2 linked regions of the Chitinimonas arctica genome follow. The main gene of each other region encodes a partner of the protein of the gene in region 2 in a complex. Links are inferred from orthologs where the notes say so. Each region holds a gene or a part of one and is shown on either strand. Other genes may lie near its edges.

Region 1 (4,073 bases), 180 kb from region 2 along the record:
AATGAGCTTGGTGGGACCGAGGCCCATTGTGGCGGAAGAGTTGGCGCGCTATGGTGCCTTCGATGCCGACTATATCGCCGTCAGGCCCGGTATCACCGGGCTATGGCAGGTGAGCGGACGTAACGATACCACTTACGATGAACGCGTCCGGCTCGACAGCCATTATGTCCGGAACTGGAGTCTGGCCTTGGACTGCCGCATCCTGTTCCGTACCCTGCATGTCGTCATCGCCCGCCAGGGTGCTTATTGAACTCATCGCCACCAGGCGGGATGCAGGCTGAGCCGCCGGCATAGCGACCTGGGGAGGTGGCGTCCATATTTGCCGGCCTTGTAGCCTGTGAACTTGGCGGTGTTTGCCAGCACGGCCTTGAGACGCCAAGCCATCCCGGCGCTTTGCAGCGCCGCCCATTCCGAGCGGACGTAATTCATACCCTCGCCTTCGACCCGGCCGAATTCCCGTAATAGCCAAGGCTCGAAGGCGTGCAGGGCGCCCGTGTCGAAGTAGCGCCGGAACTCCGCAGCGAAGCCGTAGTTGTGCGAGTGGCGGGCGTTGGCCTCCGCGACATAGGCAACCCGCCAGTTCGACAACAGCATCCGTGCACAGGCCAGCATATCTTCCGCCAGCAGCGTATGGGCGGGAAAACCACCGCATGCCATCAGTGCACTGCGACGCCATGCCGCGAAAGAGTTGGAGCAGAATGCCGTCTTAAGACCGAAACGCGCGCGATCCTCCAGCGAAAGCACGCGGGAGCGGGGGGGGTAATTGAAGTGGCGAGCATGTGCCGCGATAGGGTTGGCGTCCAGGTGCGGCAGTTGCCGCCCGAATGCCGCGCCGACCGCCGGGTCGTCGAAGGCCGTCAGCAATACGCGCAGCGCCTCCGGTGTATCCAGCAAGGCATCCTGGGTCAGGCAGACGATCAGCTCGCAGTCCGCCAGTATCTCGACGCCCCATTGCCGTGTTGCGCCATGATCGAACTGTGTCCGCTCTATCCGCCGTACTTCCAGGCCCGCTTGCTGGGCCAGCGCGAAAGTTTGGTCGCTGGAGCTGGAATCGATGACCAACACCCGGTCGGGTTGACGGGTTTGGCCGGCCAGCGCCGCCAGCCAGGCTGGCCAAGCGGGTCCGGCATTCAGCGTGGGAACAAGTAAACCGACCCGTATCATGCGGGCAAGGTTGATTCGAATAGGCGACGCTGTTTATTCATTTGCGTATCTCAAGGCAATTGGCATGAGGGCGGGAGGTGAATGTCTTGCCTACCTTGCCGTTCATGTAATTCCGTATTTATTTATATAGCGGTTAGCTAATTATTTGAACAGGCAGGCATCGCGGCGGACGCTGCCTGTCCCGCCCAAAATGCTTGATTCGAACAGGAAATTCAGAAGGCGATAAAGAATCGAAATGAACAAGAAATTATATTCCTGGGCGGAATGACACAGACTTATTCATATCCATTTGGATTTTGTACCTGCCAACGCCAAGCATCGGCACACATTTCAAACAGGCTGCGTTTGGCTCGCCAGCCAAGCACATCGGCGGCGCGGCAGGCATCGGCGTAATAGCAGGCCAGGTCGCCGGCTCTGCGTGGTACATAGCGGGAGGGGATGCGAATTCCGCAAACCTGTTCGAACGCCCGCAAGACTTCCAGCACGCTATGCCCGCGGCCCATGCCCAGATTGAGGGTAAGCAAGCCGCTTTCGCCGGAGAGGTATTGCAGCGCCTTTACATGGCCCGCGGCCATATCCATTACATGCAGGTAATCCCTGACACCGGTACCATCCGGCGTGGGATAGTCGTGGCCGAAAATAGAGAGCTCGGCCTGCTTGCCGATGGCAACCTGGCAGATATGCGGCATCAGATTATTGATCGGACCGCTAGGGTCTTCGCCTATCAGGCCGGACGGATGCGCGCCGACCGGATTGAAATAGCGCAGGATGGCGATATGCCAGGCCGGGTCCGCTTGCACCAGGTCGTGCAGGACATCCTCGACCATCATCTTGCTGCGGCCATAGACGGTATTGGGCGCCAGCGGCGCCTCTTCGCGGTACGGAACGCGCGCCGCCTCGCCATATACCGTCGCGGATGAACTGAATACCAGGCGCTGCACCCCCCGTTCGGCCATGACGTCCAGCAAGGTCAGGCTGGCTTCCAGATTGTGCTGATAGTATTTGAGCGGTAAACGCTGCGCTTCGGCAATTGCCTTGACGCCGGCGCAATGCAACACGCCGGCAAAATGGTGGCGATCGAATAACTGCCGCAGCAAACTGCGATTGCGCAAATCACCCTCGTGCCAAACGATGGCGCGACCGGCAATTTGCGCAACCCGGTCCAGGACGGCTGGTTTGCTATTCGAGAAATTATCGACCACGACTATGTCGTAATCCGCCGCCAGCAATTCCACGCAAGTGTGGCTGCCTATATAACCGGCTCCTCCGGTGACGAGTATTTTTTGTCGCATGTCATGATGGTAACGTTATTGTGCGATGCAACCAAGTTGCCGATTGCAGTAGGGGCAACAATATAGCCTCTCAACATAAACGGTAGCTGAATGAGGCTATTCTTGCGATGCTTGCTGGCGGACCTGGGACTTTTGACGGGGGCTGGGCGTCAAAAAACGGGCAAGCTCGGACAGGGCGTGTTCATACACGCCCCGCTTGAATTCGATGACCGCCTCCAGCGGCGCCCAATACTCGTTCCAGCGCCAGGCATCGAACTCCGGGTGGTGCGAGGCGCGCAGGGACACATCGCACTCGCGGCCGACCAGGCGCAGCAGGAACCAGATCTGTTTCTGGCCCTTATAGGTGCCTCGCCATTCGCGCCTTACCCAGTGGGTGGGCACGTCATAGCGCAGCCAGTCCCGCGTGCGCCCCAGGATGCGTACGTGCTCGGGCCGCAGGCCCGTTTCTTCCATCAACTCTCGGAACATGGCCTGCTCGGGGGTTTCGCCCGACTTGATGCCGCCCTGGGGAAATTGCCAGGAATGTTCGCGTACGCGTTTGCCCCAAAATACCTGATTCTTGTCGTTGCAGATGATGATGCCAACGTTGGGGCGATAGCCGTCTCTATCGAGCATGGTTATCACCGTGGAAATCGTTAAATTGTCTCGATTTTTTCACATTGGCACGGTGATGGAAAGCAAACACCGCACGGATTCTCCCTCTTTCGTACTAAACCAGCAGACGCCTGTCGTTGTGCACGTTCATGCGGCTCAGATCGGTAGCAAATTCGCTGAACTCCAGCGGGTATTGTGCTTCCAGCTGAGTGGCGCGCTCGCTCAGCGCCGCCCAGGTCGGACTGTTGCAGCCCCGCTTGAAGCAGATTGCCGTGACGTTGCCACGCTGGCGTGCCGGCAGGCATAGCACCAGTCCATCGAAGGCGCGGGTCAGCCGGTCCACATAGGCGTTGAACTTCGAGTCCGAGCCCCACAGATTGACCAGCAGCACGCCCTCGGGCGTCAGGTGGTCGCGGCAGCGGCCGAAGAAATCCTCGGTGGATAGCGGTTCCGCGATACCGGCGGCGCCATAGGCGTCCAGCATGATCACATCCACCGGGTTGACCAGGTTTTCGATATAGGCCGCGCCGTCGCCGATGACCACGTGGTGGCGCTCGTCGTCGGGCGGCAGGAAAAACATCGAACGCGCCACGCTGACGATCTGCGGTACCAGTTCCACCGAGACCGCCCGGGTGTTGGGCATATGGCGATGCACGAACTTGGCGATGGAGCCGCCGCCCAGGCCAATCATCACCATATCGCGCGGCGCTTCGCGGAACAGCAGGAAACCGAACATGCAGCGGCTGTAGCCCAGTACCAGCTCATAGGGGTCGCGCACCCGCATCGAGCTTTGAATGGCTTCGGAGCCAAGGTGCAGGGAGCGGATGCCGTCCTTTTCGCTGACGTCCACCACCACATCGTCGTGGGGCGACTTATGTACTCGCTTGCCGAAACGCATCAGTGGCACCCGCCCGTGCGGTCGCGGCTATCCAGAATGCTGATGGCGGCGAAGGGATGGTCGGGCGATTGTGCCGGCAGTTCGATGGCGTCAAAGGCCGTATCGCCATCCTCGAAAGGCGCATC
Region 2 (15,020 bases):
TTTCGCGCCGATGATGCTGGTACCAGCGGCCCAATACCGGATCGAACCATTCGCCGCCGGGATCGGCGTGACGCAGGGGTAGTGCGCAAAGCGGTCCATCCGGCGCGGTCAGGCGGAAAGCTTCGCGGAAGGCACGGTTCGACAGCAGCAGTTCGCCGTTGCGGCGGTCGGTGACCGCCACGGCGGCGTCCAGCCCGTTCAGCACGGCCACGAAGCGCTCGTGCGATGCCTTCAAGGCTTCCCGCTCGCGTTTGAGTTCGGTGACGTCGGTCATGGAGGCCACCCAGCCGGTATGGCGGCCCTCGCCGTCGATCAGCGGGCTGGAGTAAAGCCGCACATCGAAACGCTCGCCGCTTTTGCGCTGGTAGCGTAGCGAAAATCCGTTCATCGGACATTCGCCACGCAAGATGGCGGCGAAGATCTGCGCGCACTGGTTGGTGGTCTCCGGCGCCCAATAAGGGAAGGGGGGCGTGCCGCCCAGCAGCTCTTCCGCTTCGAAGCCCACCATGCGGCAAAAAGCCGGATTGACGTGCAAGGTACGGCCTTCGCGATCGGTGGCGAACACCCCGGAGACCAGGGAATCCTCCAGCGCCTGGCGCATATTCATTTCGCGCAGCATGGCTCGCTCGGCGGTCAGGCGCTCGCGCATATGGCGCTTGAGTACCCACAGCGACCACAGCATCAGTGCCGACAGTCCGGCCAGTACCCAGTAGAGCGCATGTTGCCAGAGCGGCCAGCCGGTCAGGAAGATACGGGCGCGCAGGCGCAAGCCGTAGCCGGGCGGGTCCAGGGCGACGTCATAGCTGAGTGGCCCGGCGTCCGGCAGGGGCTGCTCCGGCCTTGCCGCCAGGGTATCGCCGTCCAGATTGACGATGCCCAGTTGGAAACGCTTGGCGATCCACCACGGCACATAATTGCGCAACAGACCCTTCAGCGAAACGATGGCGACGAAGGCGCCCAAGGTGCGATTGCCCTGCACCGCCGGAAAGGACAGGGCGACGGCCTGGCCGGCACCGGGAAAATCGAAAGGCGGTGTGCTGGAGGCGATACCGATCCGGGCGGAGCGCTGTAGCGGCTCGATGACGGCGGGCACCATCTGCAGGGGGGCCATCGATTGGGCCGGATAACTCCAGACGGCGTCGCCGAATTCATTGGTGTAGGCGATGGCCAGCACTTCGGGGCTGCTGGTCATGATATCGGCGGCGCGGCCATAAAAAGCGCCTTCGCTGATGTCGCCGCGCACCAGGTCATGCGCCATGCCTTCCAATTGCTTCTGCCTGGCGGTCAATTCGGCACGTAATGCACGATCCTGCCACAGCACCGCTTCCACCAGCTCGTCGTGCTGGCGCTGCCGCTCGTTATTGCGGATAAACAGCAGCAAAGCGACGCCGACCGCCAGGAAGCAGATCAGGGCCAGGTTGGGCATGGCCCACAACCAGCGGGCCGGTCGCGGCAGATTGGAAGTGCGTTTCATCAGACGAACCATATGACCCCGAGCCCCCCTTGCCGCTTGGGGCTTTCCCGTATGAGGCAAAAGCCGAGGCGATAGGCGATGCGATTAACTAATCTTCGATAGGGCGCCTTGGGCTGACCGAGCCGCCCTGGCGTCCTCCGAGGCTTATGTAAAGTGGACCGGCAATCTGGTCCGGGAGAATAGAACCATGCGATTTGCCCTCTTGCTGCTTGCCTGCCTGAGTACCCTGGGAAGCGCCGCTGCGAACGATACCATCCTGATCAAGTTCAGCCACGTGGTGGCGCCCGATACACCCAAGGGCCGCGCCGCCGAGAAGTTCAAGGAACTGGCCGAGAAGATGAGCGCCGGACGGGTCAAGGTACAACTCTATCCGAACGGCCAGCTCTACAAGGACCGCGAAGAAATGGCGGCCTTGCAGCGCAATGCCGTGCAGATACTCGCGCCCTCCCTGTCCAAATTCGGTGCCTTGGGTTTGCGCCAGTTCGAGCTGTTCGACCTGCCGTATATCTTCCCGAACGACAAGGTATTGTACCGGGTGATGGACGGCGAGATCGGCCAGGGCTTGCTGCGCCAGCTGAACAGCAAGGGCATCGTCGGCCTGGCCTATTGGGACAACGGCTTCAAGCATTTTTCCGCCAACCGGCCTTTGCGCACCCCCGCCGACTTCAAGGGATTGCGCATGCGCATTCAAGCCTCCAAGGTTTTGGAGGCGCAGATGAAGTCGCTGGGCGCGGTGCCCAAGGTGATCGCCTTCTCGGAGGTCTATAGCGCCCTGCAGCAGCAAGTGATCGATGGCGCCGAAAACCCGGAATCCAATTTCCGTACCCAGCGCATGCACGAGGTGCAAAAGCACCTGACCTTGTCGCAGCACGGCTACGTCGGCTATGCGGTGATCGTGAACAAGACATTCTGGGAGGGTCTGCCGACCGATCTCCGGGCACAGCTCAGCACCGCCATGCAATTGGCCACGGCCTACGAGCGGCAGATCGCCGACGAGGAAAATCGACGGGCGCTGGAGGAGGTACGGGCGGCCCATACCACCGAGATCTACGTGCTGCCGCTGGCCGACCGGGAAATATTACGCAAGCAGATGCTACCGGTGCACCGTGAGTTTCTCGATATCATCGGCAAGGACCTGATCTACGGCACCTATCGGATCGCCGCCGAGGTGGCGGCCGGCAAGTAGGCGCGCGGCTATTCCGCTCCATCCTTGTCCTGTGCCCTGGGATGGGCGCTGTCATACACCGCCGCCAGGTGCTGGAAGTCCAGCAAGGTATAGACCTGGGTGGTGGCGATACTGGCATGGCCCAGCAGTTCCTGGGTGGCCCGCAGATCCTGGCTGCCTTGCAGAAAATGGCTGGCGCAGGCATGGCGCAACCGGTGCGGATGCAGGTGGTCCGGCAGACCCAGCTTGACCGACCACTCGGCCAGGCGCAGCTGCACCGCCCGCGTGCTCATGCGGCGGCCAAAGCGGTTCAGGAACAGGGCGGCGTCGCCGGTTTGCGGTAAGGAGGCCCTATCCTGCAACCAGTCCTGGATAGTGTGGATCGCCATCTCGCCCACCGGCACCAAGCGTACCTTGCCACCCTTGCCGAGCACTTGAAGGGTGGCGCCCGCGTCGCGGAAATCCTCGCAATCGACCCCCACCAGTTCAGATACGCGCAAGCCGGAACTATAGGCCAGTTCGTACATGGCGCGGTCGCGGCGGGCCAGCGGATCGGTATCGGTCAGATTGTCGAGAAAGCCCATGGCTTCGTCCACGCCGACCGGCCGAGGGAGTTTGCGGGCTGCCCGGGGAGCTTTGATGCCTTCCACCGGATTGTGGGCGAAACCGGCTTCGCGCATCAGCAATTTGAACCAGGCCCGCCAGGCGCTGAGGCGGCGGGCGATACTGCGGGGGTCATGTCCTTGCGAATTCATGCGGCGCACGAAGCCACGGATATCCTTGCTGCCCAAGGCAGCCAGATCGGTGTCGCCCGCCAGTGTCAACAGCAGGCCGGCATCGGCCATATAGGCCGAACGGGTCGCGGCGGATCTGCCGTGCTCCCCGCGCAAATAGCGGTCCAGCCGTTCCAGCGGCGTCATGCCCTGCTCTCCCTGCGTGCCACTAATCCAGATAACGGCCAAGCGCGGCCGAAGCCAATTCGCCGATACGCGCCAGGTAGAGGGTGCCCATTTCCGGATAGAAGCGCTGTGGGTCTTCACTGGCCAGTACCAGCAAGCCAAACGGCTCGCCATCCGCCTTCAATGCGACCTGGGTGAACGATTTCAGGTGGGGTGCCGACTCGCCCAGCCAACCCATCACCTCGTCGGTGACATAGGGGCCGCAGTAGGGCGTGGCCAGGCTGCGCGCCAGCACGCGGACTTCCGCATCGACCGGTGCGAACTCGCTCAGCGTCTCGTCCGCCTCGCCGCCCCACAACCGTACCGCCAGGTGCGGCACCCGGAAATGGTCCTGCAGATGATAGTTGAGCGTGCCCAGCACGCCGGCCAAGTCCCGCGCCTGCAGCAGGCCGACGGTAAGCTTGTGGACCTTGTCGCCGATTTGATCGTTTTCCTCACCGAATTGCAGCAGCTCGCCCAGCTTGGTCTCGATCAGCTTGTTCTTTTCCCGCAAGGTCAATATCTGCCGTTCGGCGATGGGTATGGCGCGGCCGCCGTGCGGATGGGGGATAAAGATCTCCGCCACCAGATCGGCATAGTCCTCGAAGAACTTGGGATTGGCTTGCAGCCAGCTGGCTACCTCGTTCGCTTGAATCGACATATCTTGTCTCGCTCGTGGGACGCTTGAATGGTGGATGGCGGCAGCTTACAGCTCGATCTCGCCTTCGAATACGGTGACCGCCGGGCCGGTCATCCACACGGGATGCCCTTCGCCCTGCCAGCGAATAGCCAGCTCGCCGCCGTGGGTATGCACCTTGACCGAGTGATCGAGCAGCTGGCGCCGAATGCCGCTGACCACCGCGGCGCAGGCGCCCGTGCCGCACGCCAGGGTTTCGCCGGCGCCACGTTCGTACACGCGCAGGCGAATCTCGCCGCGATTGAGCACCTGCATAAAGCCGGCATTCACCCGCTGCGGAAAACGGCCGTGCCCTTCGATCAAGGGTCCGTCCTGCGCAACGGCGGCTTGGTCGATATCGGCTACCAGTTGCACGGCGTGCGGGTTCCCCATCGAGACCACGCCGATCTCCACCTGGCGGTCGCCCACTTGCAGCGAGTGGATGACGGTGTCGGCGTCGGCGACAAAGGGAATCTCGGCGGGGGCAAAGCGCGGCGCGCCCATATCCACGGTCACCAGGCCGTTTTCACCCATCTCCAGGGTGATCAGTCCCTTGGCGGTTTCGACCTTGATGCTGCGTTTGCCGGTAAGGCCGCGCTCTCGCACAAAGCGGACGAAGCAGCGCGCCCCGTTGCCGCAATGCTCGACCTCGCCGCCATCGCCGCCATTGAAGATGCGGTAGCGAAAATCGGCATCGGGATGGTGTGGTTGTTCCACCAGCAGAATCTGGTCGCAACCCACGCCGAAATGGCGGTCACCCAGTTTCAGCAGTTGCTGGCGATCCAGGCTCAGCGACTGGCTGAAACCGTCCAGCACGACGAAGTCATTGCCCAGGCCTTGCATCTTGGTAAAACGTAGCTTCATCAACGATCTGCTCCAGAACCGTCTGATTCAAGCCCAAGCCGGGCATATTCAACCATGATGCAGCGATCCATCACGGTCACGATGCCGGCGGCGCGCGCCCGCAGCGCGGCGGCTTCGTTGACGATGCCCTGCTGGATCCAGATGGCGGGCACCTTGAGTGCGATGGCGCTGGTCACGATGGCATCTACCTCGGCGGCCGTGCGGAACACATTGACCAGGTCGATGGGACCGGGGACATCTTCCAGCCGGCCATGCGCGGGCTGGCCCAAGACCTGGTCGACCAGCGGCCTGACCGGCACGATCTCGAAGCCCCAGCGCTGCATCTGGCGCGAGACGCGATAGCTGGGCCGGCTGGTGTTGGGCGACAGGCCCACTACGGCAATGCGGCGGGTGTGCCGCAGCAGCTGGCGCAGTTCCTGGTCGGAGGGATTGGTGAACATGGCGAGATGATGCCACAGCCATGCCACCTCCGCCGGGCGGGTTGATTGTGCAAGGTCATGCAACTTTGGCCTATCCGCCCTTGTCATTATCTGGAAAATATCTAGCGGATATGCCCCCCATGCCAAACAATGATGCCTGGCATTTCAGTCGCGCAGACTTGGCGATGCGCTATATCGATCAGTTCGATACTGGCTTGAATAGCGCACGCGCGTTGTTTGCCCGTCGCAGCATGGGCAAGACTGAATTCCTGCTGAAGGATATGGTTCCCGTGGCACAAGCCGGTTCCCGTGGCACAAGCCAAGGGTTACACCTGTGTATACGTCAATCTCTGGGAGCGGCAAGCCAACCCGTTTGAAGGAATTGCAGCGGTGGTGCGGCAGCGTCTGGAGCAGCCAGACCCTCAGGCCGGGTTCGATACCATGTGGCACCGAATCGACGAGCACAAGCAGCCCATCCTGCTGTTGATCGATGAAGCCCAGGTATTGACGACAAGCAGGCACACGGCAATGAGTGCATCGCTGCGCGCCGGTCTCGATGTGCGCAAGGACGCGGTCAAGATCATTTTCACGGGTTCCGGCGAACAGACGCTACGCACCATGTTCGGCAAGACCAGCCAGCCGTTCTATAACTGGGCGCCGATCGAACCGTTTCCCTTGCTAGGGCGGGAATTTGTCTCCTACATGGTCGCCACGGCCAATCGGGCGCTGCAAAAGACCTTCCACCTGGATGAGGAGATAGCCCAGGCTGCTTTCCTGACGCTCAAGGGGTCGCCGGAAGTCTTTCGGCGCTTTTTGGAGTGCTATCTCACCCGCCCGGATGAAGGCGCCGCCGGCGCGATCTCCATAGCGAACGCCAGCATGTTTTCGGATGAGGGCTTCGCGGCGGCCTGGCAAGCCTTACCCGCCATGGACCAGCTTATCCTGCAGTTTGTCGCCGCCGGCCAGCGCGCCATCACCGGCAAGGCGGCCCGTACCCATTTTGGCCATGCCCTGGGCTTGGACGATGCCGCACCGCTTCATGCCGTGAACAATGCCTTGGCCCGATTGACCGACCCGAGGCGGCATATCCTGGTCAAGGTCGAGCACGGGATCTATCAGTTCGAGGATATGGAATTCGGCCAGTGGATACAGTTGGAGCGGCCCGGCGAATAGCTGTCCCTAATTCCCCGCCGCGCGGGCCAGTGCCGCGTGCGCCACTTCCTCGAAGCGCGCCACCACGGCGTCCCAACCCAGCTGCAAAGCCACTTGGCGGGCCGCCCGGCCCAGCTCCCGCATCACACTGGGGTAGCTGGCGGCATAACGTGCTTGTTCGATGAACTGCTCGCGCTGGTCGAAATCGGCGGTCAGGCCGCTTTCGTGGTGGCGGATATGGGTAGCCGCCGCGGCGTAGCGATAGGCCACCACGCCCAAGCCGCTGGCCATCGCTTCGACCGTGACATTGCCGTAGGTTTCGGTGGTGCTGGGAAAGAGGAAAATATCGGCCGAGGCGTAATGGCTGGCGAGGTCTTCGCCACGGCGCATGCCGGCGAACAAGTGCTGGGGATGGCTGGCTTGCAGGGCGCTCCGTTCCGGACCGTCCCCCACCCAAAGCAATTTGCTGTCCGGGCGGATGGCGCGCATCTCGCGAAAAGCCGCCTGCACCAGCGGCAAGTTCTTTTCTGCCGCCATCCGGCCGACATAGGCGACGACCTGGGTGGCATCGCCCGCCCCCCATGTCCGGCGTAGTTCGCTTGAACGTCTGGCAGGGTCGAACAGGGCGGTATCCACGCCGCGCGAGACGACCTGCAGATGGCCGAAGCCCTGCCCATCCAACCGTGCACGCACGTCCTCGCTGGGGACCAGGGTGGCCAGGTTGCGGTTATGGAAATGGCGCAGATAGCCGCGCACCGGCCTCATCAGCCAGGCCATGCCGTAATGGGCGCTGTAGCTGTGGAAATTGGTGTGGAATTCGGAAATGGCCGGGATACCCAGGCGGCGGGCGGCCTGCAAGGCGCTCCAGCCCAGCGGGCCTTCGGTGACGGCGACGACCAGGTCGGGGCGGTTCTCCCGCCACCGCTTCAACAGGCGCCGGCCGGCCGGCAGGCCAAAGCGCAGGTCCGGGTAGCGTGGTAGCGATAAGCCGGCTACCAGCATGGTGTCGGCGGCCGCGCTGTCGCCCTGCTGGCGCGGCCGGATCAGATCGACCTGGTGGCCGCGCGCGGCCAGGCCGCTGACCATGCGGCCCACGGTCATGGCGACGCCGTTGATTTCCGGCGGATAGGTTTCGGTAACGATGGCAAGGCGGAGTGGGGTGGGACGCATGCTGCGCAGACTGCTGACCGGCCATGTCGGCGCGGTGACGCTGGCATGAAGGTTTCGTGAAACGGGCGAAGCCCTAGTGTTTGTGGCCGTGGTGAGGGTTTTTTACGATTGCGCCCAGGCTGATGACTTTGCCTCGCGGAGGCTGCAGCCAGCTCGGTTGCAGCGTGACATGATCGATGCCGTAGTCCTTGGCCAGCATGGCCTGGCCCGCCGCCAGCAAGCGCGGCCAGGCGTCCGCCACGTCGATGATCAGATGGGCGGATAGCGCCACCCGTTCCGGCCCCAGGTGCCAGACATGCAGATCGTGCACCGATTGCACCCCCTTCAGCATGGCCAGCGCCTTGCCGATCGCCTCCAGGTCGAGATGCGCGGGCACCCCCTCCATCAGCATATGGCTCGATTGCAGCACCAGGTTCCAGGTGGAGCGCAGGATCAGCAGCGCGACCAACAGGGACAGCAGGGGATCGATCGGCGCCCAGCCGGTCAGCCAGATCACCAGGCCGGCCAGGATGGCCGCCACCGAGCCGAGCAGGTCGCCCAGCACATGCATCAACGCGGCGCGCGAGTTCATATTGTGGCTGTCGTTCGACAGTAGCCAGGCCGCCAGCAGATTGACCAGCAAGCCGACCACGGCAATCGCGATCACGCCGACGCCATTGACCGGCTTGGGCTGCATCAGCCGCCCCAGCGCTTCGAAGACGATCCAGCCCACCATGGCCAGCATGAAAAGGCTATTGATCAGCGCACCCAGCACCTCGGCGCGGGCATAGCCATAGGAATTGCGGGTCGAGGCCGGCCGGCGCGCCACCATCTGGGCAAATAGCGCCAGGCCCAGCGCCGCCGCGTCGGTCACCATATGGCCGGCATCGGACAGCAAGGCCAGCGAGCCGCTCCACAGCCCGCCCATTGCTTCCACCAGCGCATAGCCGGCGGTAAGCAGCAGGGCCAGCAGTAATCTGCGGCGGCTGGCGCTATGGTGATCGTGCGGATGCTGCGGGTGGGTGGCGGACATGGACGTATCAGGATAGCAATATTTGCAGGCTTGTCTCGCCAGTGGGCTCGCCCTGTTCGAAGCGCCGTTCGGTGAAGCTGAGCCCTTGCCGGCTTACCCGCACCAGGCTGGCGGCCCGGGTGCCGTAGTCGGCGGAGCGGATAAAGGCGGCCGAGAGCAGGCGCTCCCACTCCAGCGGCACGCCAGTACGGGGCAAATGTTCATCCGCCGCCAGGCTGGGGTCGAGCAGTAGCTGGAACAGTGCCTTGTCCAGCTCGGCTGCGGCATGTGCGCGTGACATCTCTTGCCGCAGACCGGCCTTGAGCTTTTCCAGCTTGGGCCAGGGGGTGTCGAAGCGGGCATTGGACACCGCATGGACGCCTGAACCGAAGCGCACCACGCAATCGAAGCGGCTTTCATAACCCAGCAGGCGCCGACCGTCGTAGAGCAGTAGATTGAAATCGTTATACCGGTCCGCCTCGGCCCGAAGGCGGGCGATATAGTCGGCGGCGCTTTCGTTCCCCTGCAGAAAGCCGCTGACCAGCCCGCCGCGCGACAGCGCATCGGGCTTCGAGCGGCTGGGATCGCGATAGTTCGTCAGCGCGGCCAGCCGGCCGGCCCGGTTCACGCCCAGCCAGCCACCACCCGCGCGCAGATCGCGGCCGGCCAATACTTTCCCGTCATCCCACCAGGCTAGCGCTGCGGCTGGACGAGCATGGAACTCGTCACGATTGGCCAGCAACAGCAAAGGCGTGTCAGCGGTGGGATCCCAGTTGAAGGCAATCAGACACATGCCGGTATTCTGCGGCTTTGCGGGCAAAAAAACAGCCATGGAAATGAGGGGGCATTGTTTTGCCCCTTAGTTCCTAAGCAACCAAGAATCGGACTGTCGAAATCGTGTGCAAGCCGTTGAATTGGATGGCCGTTTGTTTCAGGATGAGCTATGTAAAATTTATAAGTGGTGGAAAAAACGAAAGACGACGGCGACGAAATGGCTACTGTCGCGACGATGACGATGCATTTCAGGCAACCACCTTGTCAATTCTCCATTCATGACCCCCAAAGTGCGCCAGTAGAGCCTGACCGATCGTCTCCACTACAGGAGGCCCTGGTGAAGTTTGAGGACAGTATTCGTCATGATGCTGAAGAGAACGGCGCCTTCTTTGATGTCTGTGGTGCGATGCGCTTGTTTCGAAAGGGGCATCCGGACCACATCGGATTTTCGACAAGCGAAGCCACGGCGCTGCATGGCTGCGCCTTTACCCATAACCACCCGAACGGCGGCGCATTTTCAGTTGCGGATGTGAAAATTGCGTGCAGTATGGAACTGCAAGAATTACGTGTTGTTACAAAGCAGTTTCGCTTTATCATGCGTCCCGGCAGCCAAGGGTGGCCAATTTCGACGCGCATCTCACATGTGCATTCGCAATCTGAGATTGTGGCTAACAATGAGATCCGGCATATGTTGTCTGCTGGGCATCTGTCCTACTATCACTGCGCGGCCGAGCTTGATCACCAGATCTGGGTACAGTTAGCTCACCGCCTTGGATTGACATACAGAAGGGAGAAATCATGAACCCAACCGAACGTTTCCTCGCGGAGTCGGCGGAACTTGAGGAGCGCAACCGTCGAGAAGGCATGGTTGTATTCGATGACCGTCCGACTGTGCGATATATCCAAGCACTCGTAAGTGAGTTGGATGACGAGATCAACCAGGCCGGTGGGTTTGAGGCTTGGCGAGCTAAGCAACGCGCTGCTTGAATCGACAAGCGTGCGATACAGCCTGTTCTACCCATTGTCGCGTTTCGAGGCCCGTGACCGCAGTCGTTCCTGACTGTGGCCTCCCACTCATGCCTCACCTGTTTACCCCTGCCGATTACCGCAACATGCCCTGGCGCAACGGCGGGGGCACCACCTGCGAATTGTTTCGGCTGTCTCATCCGGCGCGGCCAGATGATTTCGCCTTACGCTTGTCCATCGCCGACGTTGCGCAGGGCGGGCCGTTTTCCCTATTCCCCGGTGTGGATCGTAGCCTGATGCTATTGGAGGGGGCCGGCATGCTGCTGGACTTCGGCACCCACACCGTGCGCATGGATCGCCCCTGCCAGCCTATCGATTTTCCCGGGGAGGCGGCGGTCGATTGCCGCTTGCTGGATGGGCCTTTGCGCGATTTCAACCTGATGGTGGCGCGCGATTGGGGCCAGGCCGCACTGCGGGTGTTGGCGCTGGCCGAAGGCGCCGAGCTGGCGCTATCAGGGTGCCAATGGACCTTGGTCCATGCCCTGGCCGGCCAGTTGCGCCTGGGTGGCCGGTTGATCGAGGCGGGCCAGCTCTTGCTGCTCCAGGACGAGGCGGTCAGCCTCCGTGCCGGGCCGGCCAGCAGGGTGGTCGTGGTGGAGGCGGGTGCAACGGTATAATCCGGGTATTGTCCCTTTCCCGGTCCCTGGTCATGTCCGCACCCACCGCACCCGATGCGAATCTCACGGTCGATCTTTCCGGCCTCAATTGCCCGCTGCCCATCCTGCGTGCCAAGAAAGCGCTGGCCGACCTGCCCAGCGGCACGATCCTGCACCTGATCTGCACCGATCCCGGCACGCCTGCCGATTTCCAGGCTTTCTGCCAACAGACCGGCCACGGTATTGCGCACCAGGAGCAATTGGACGGCAAGTACCTATTCTGGCTGCGCCGTCGCTAGGACCGCGCTGATTTTCCTTGCCGGCGGCGAGCCCGCCGGCCCGAACCTATTCGATGGATGCCCGCATGCAAACCCTTACCCTGATCCGTCCCGACGACTGGCATCTGCACCTGCGCGACGGCGCCGCACTGCAAGCGGTCCTGCCCGATACCGCCCGCCGTTTCGGCCGTGCCATCGTGATGCCCAATCTGAAGCCGCCCGTGCGCACGGTGGCCGATGCCGCCGCCTACCGCGACCGTATCCTGGCCGCCCTTCCCGCCGGCATGCGCTTCGAGCCGTTGATGACGCTATACCTGACCGATGTCACCCCGCCCGATGAAATCGCCCGGGTGGCGGAGAGCGGTTTCGTCAAAGCCATCAAGCTCTACCCGGCTGGCGCCACCACCAATTCGGACCAGGGCTTGACCGATATCGCCAAGGCCATGCCTACACTGGCGGCCATGGCCGAACTGGGCGTGCCCTTACTTGTGCATGGCGAGGTGACCGACCCGGCGGTCGATGTATTCGACCGGGAAGCGGTATTTATCGAGCAGGTGATGAAGCCCTTGCTGGAGAAGCTGCCGACGCTGAAAGTGGTGTTCGAACATATCACCACCCGCCAGGCGGCGAATTTCGTCTGGAGCGCGCCGGCCAATGTCGCCGCCACCATAACCGCGCACCATCTGCTGATGAATCGCAATGCGCTGTTCCAGGGCGGTATCCGGCCGCACCACTACTGTTTGCCGGTACTCAAGCGCGAGTCGCACCGCGAGGCTTTGCTGGAAGTGGCCACCAGCGGCAGTCCGAAGTTCTTCCTCGGTACCGACAGTGCGCCGCACGGCAAGCGCACCAAGGAGGCTGCTTGCGGTTGCGCCGGGATGTATACCGCCAACAATGGCATCGAACTGTATGCCGAAGCCTTCGAGGCGGCCGGTGCCCTGGACAAGCTGGAAGGTTTTGCCAGCCGTTTCGGCCCGCTGTTCTACGGCCTGCCGGCCAATGACGACACCATCACGCTGGTGAAGGAAAGCACGCCGGTGGCGAACGAGCTGCCCTATCTGGCGGACGACACCCTGGTACCGCTGCGGGCTGGCGAAACGGTTGCGTGGCGGTTGCAGGATTGATGCGCTTGGCGCCTTTTCGCGAGAAATCGCGGGGGGCTTGACGGCGGTGGTAGACTAGCTGGGCGAAGTCGGCCGGACAGTCGCCGCTCGCCTTCGGGCGGGGGGAGGAAAGTCCGGGCTTCATAGGGCAGGATGCTGGCTAACGGCCAGGCGCCGTGAGGCGACGGAAAGTGGAACAGAGAGCTGAACCGCCGATGGCCGGACCGATAGCCGCAAGGGTATCGATTCGGATCAGGCAAGGGTGAAAAGGTGGCCGCGAGAGCGGTGGCCGGTCGCAAGGCCGGTCCGGTAAGAGCGCACCGCTCGACTGGCGACAGTTCGAGGCAGGCTAAACCCCATCCGAAGCAAGACCAAATAGGCAAGCGTTGACGGGGCCCCCTGAGCTTGCGGGTAGGTTGCTTGAGGCGTGCAGTAATGTACGTCCTAGAGGAATGACTGTCGGCGGCGGGTAACCGCCGTGTCACAGGACCCGGCTTACAGGCCGACTTCGCACTGCTCAAAGAAAAAAGGACGTGGCCAATGCCGCGTCCTTTTTTGTTCTGCGAAGACCAAAGTGAGCTTGCGAGCAGCCAAACCTGATGGCTACGTTTTTGAGCCTCAAAAAGCGTACAGAGGCATAAAAAAATCCGGGCGCTAGAAGTCGATGTCGGTCGGCGGCGCCCGGCTACCGCTGCGATGCGTAAGGCTCAATCAAGTGTAAGGATTGCTGGTTTGCGGAGAAGTTCCGTAATTATTCACGTTTACAGTCATCATTTTCTATCGACCTATTATTTTTAATAGAAAAAGATAATGCCAGGCTAAAAATTCCGCCGTAAATCCATGCCTTTGTATAAGGAAGCGACCTCATCAGCATAGCCATTGAACATCAAGGTCTTACGCTTGAGGAATTCACCGATGCGGCGCTCGCTGGCCTGGCTCCAGCGCGGGTGGTCCACCTCTGGATTGACGTTGGAATAGAAGCCGTATTCCGTGGGAATGCTGCGTGTCCAGCTGCTCACCGGCTGTTGTTCCACCAGGCGGATCCTGACGATGGACTTGATGCTCTTGAAGCCATATTTCCACGGCACCACCAGGCGGATGGGTGCCCCGTTCTGGTTCGGTAGCGGCCGGCCATACAGGCCGACGGCCAGGATGGTCAGCGGATGCATCGCCTCGTCCAGGCGTAGGCCTTCGATATAGGGCCAGTCCAGCGTCCGGCTCTTTTGCCCCGGCATCTGGTCGGGCGCCAGCAGGCTGGTGAATTCGACATACTTGCCGCGCGAGTTGGGCTGCAGCTGCTTGAGCAGCGCGGATAGCGGCAGGCCTATCCAGGGAATGACCATGGACCAGCCCTCCACGCAGCGCAGGCGGTAGATGCGCTCTTCCAGCGCCGCCAGCTTGATCAGCTCATCCAGATCGTAACGGCGAGGCTTGCCGATCTCCCCGCTGGTTTCCACGGTCCAGGGCCGGGTTCTCAGGCTGCCGGCGTGCTCGGCCGGGTCGCTTTTGTCGGTGCCGAATTCATAGAAATTATTGTAGTGGGTGACCTCTTCAAAGCTGTTCTTCGCCTCGCTGGTGCTGTAGCGGCTTTTGTAAAAGGTCGGCAAGGCAGCTGGCGCCGCCGCCTCGGCGGACGGCAGCAGGCTCGCCAGCGCCAGGCCGGCACTGCCTTGCAGCCATTCGCGGCGATTGAGATAGATGCTTTCCGGCGTGATTTCGCTGGGGGCGATGGCGGCGGGACGATAGGCGGGCATGGGGACGGCTCCTGCGGGCTGATGTAGCGATGCCAGTTGGTCGTATCTACCGCCACGACCTTACACCCCTTCCAGTGCTTAAGAGCGGATCAAGTAGCGCGCTAACGAGCGTAGGGTGCGTGGTTGTTAGCGCTTTAGCGCTTACAACCACGGCCTCCTCCTTGCGAGGACGAGGCTCCCTCGCGGCGGCGAGGGCGGGGGGAGTTGGATTAAAACAGCGAGGAGCGGTTGATTTGCCACTGCCGGTTAGCGCCCGGCTTTGCCGGGCGGTGAGCATAAGCTTGAGGCTTATTCAGCGCGTTGAGAGACCATTCCCCACCAATGCCAGATCAGCATGAGTACCGAACTGGCCAGCAGGGCATAGGCCAGGATTTCCATATGCCCGCGAAAGCGCTGGCGGGTCTGCGGCTTGAGGAAGAAGTTCCACAGCAGCAGGCCCAGCGCGATCAGCAGGGCCACTCGTCCAAGACGGGACAGCATATCAGCGCCTCTCTACAGGCACTGGATGACGCCGTCGGCGTATTGGCGGGCGCCGATCAGGGTATTTTCCGTGCCCGATTTGTATTCCAGCAGTTTCCAGCCTCGGCAACCCATTTTCTGGCTGAGGCTTTCGGCCCGGCGCAGAAAGAATTGCTCGGCC

The links.
Region 1: the proteins of dapF (region 2) and FNU76_RS09645 are in contact, whole or in part, in a solved structure (PDB 5YGU), measured with the Escherichia coli proteins. The link is inferred for Chitinimonas arctica from one-to-one orthologs.

The regions. Positions count from the first base shown.
Region 1 is NZ_CP041730.1:2,113,165-2,117,237, reverse strand. Bases 1,313-4,073 are described here. They hold FNU76_RS09645 (RNA pyrophosphohydrolase), read right to left. Parts: upstream 3,072-4,073; coding sequence 2,553-3,071; downstream 1,313-2,552. Other genes in these bases: ttcA (tRNA 2-thiocytidine(32) synthetase TtcA), read right to left, coding at 3,948-4,073; FNU76_RS09640 (polyamine aminopropyltransferase), read right to left, coding at 3,166-3,948; galE (UDP-glucose 4-epimerase GalE), read right to left, coding at 1,440-2,456. Also shown: FNU76_RS09660 (sugar transferase), read left to right, coding at 1-250; FNU76_RS09655 (glycosyltransferase family 2 protein), read right to left, coding at 253-1,164. UniProt on the Escherichia coli protein: Master regulator of 5'-end-dependent mRNA decay.
Region 2 is NZ_CP041730.1:2,287,061-2,302,080, reverse strand. The notes cover bases 3,201-6,178. They hold dapF (diaminopimelate epimerase), read right to left. Parts: upstream 5,118-6,178; coding sequence 4,284-5,117; downstream 3,201-4,283. Other genes in these bases: FNU76_RS10485 (ATP-binding protein), read left to right, coding at 5,846-6,178; FNU76_RS10490 (CoA-binding protein), read right to left, coding at 5,117-5,557; FNU76_RS10500 (DUF484 family protein), read right to left, coding at 3,582-4,238; FNU76_RS10505 (tyrosine recombinase XerC), read right to left, coding at 3,201-3,559. Outside these bases: FNU76_RS10515 (PAS domain-containing sensor histidine kinase), read right to left, coding at 1-1,474; FNU76_RS10510 (TRAP transporter substrate-binding protein), read left to right, coding at 1,662-2,660; more of FNU76_RS10505, read right to left, coding at 2,669-3,200; more of FNU76_RS10485, read left to right, coding at 6,179-6,709; FNU76_RS10480 (glycosyltransferase family 4 protein), read right to left, coding at 6,716-7,858; FNU76_RS10475 (cation diffusion facilitator family transporter), read right to left, coding at 7,932-8,870; FNU76_RS10470 (NRDE family protein), read right to left, coding at 8,878-9,642; FNU76_RS10465 (hypothetical protein), read left to right, coding at 9,961-10,425; FNU76_RS10460 (hypothetical protein), read left to right, coding at 10,422-10,610; FNU76_RS10455 (HutD/Ves family protein), read left to right, coding at 10,700-11,266; FNU76_RS10450 (sulfurtransferase TusA family protein), read left to right, coding at 11,299-11,544; pyrC (dihydroorotase), read left to right, coding at 11,610-12,647; protein-methionine-sulfoxide reductase catalytic subunit MsrP, read right to left, coding at 13,445-14,380; FNU76_RS10430 (protein MIGRI), read right to left, coding at 14,669-14,860; FNU76_RS10425 (hypothetical protein), read right to left, coding at 14,873-15,020. UniProt on the Escherichia coli protein: Involved in the succinylase branch of the L-lysine biosynthesis and in the biosynthesis of the pentapeptide incorporated in the peptidoglycan moiety. Catalyzes the stereoinversion of LL-2,6-diaminopimelate (L,L-DAP) to meso-diaminopimelate (meso-DAP).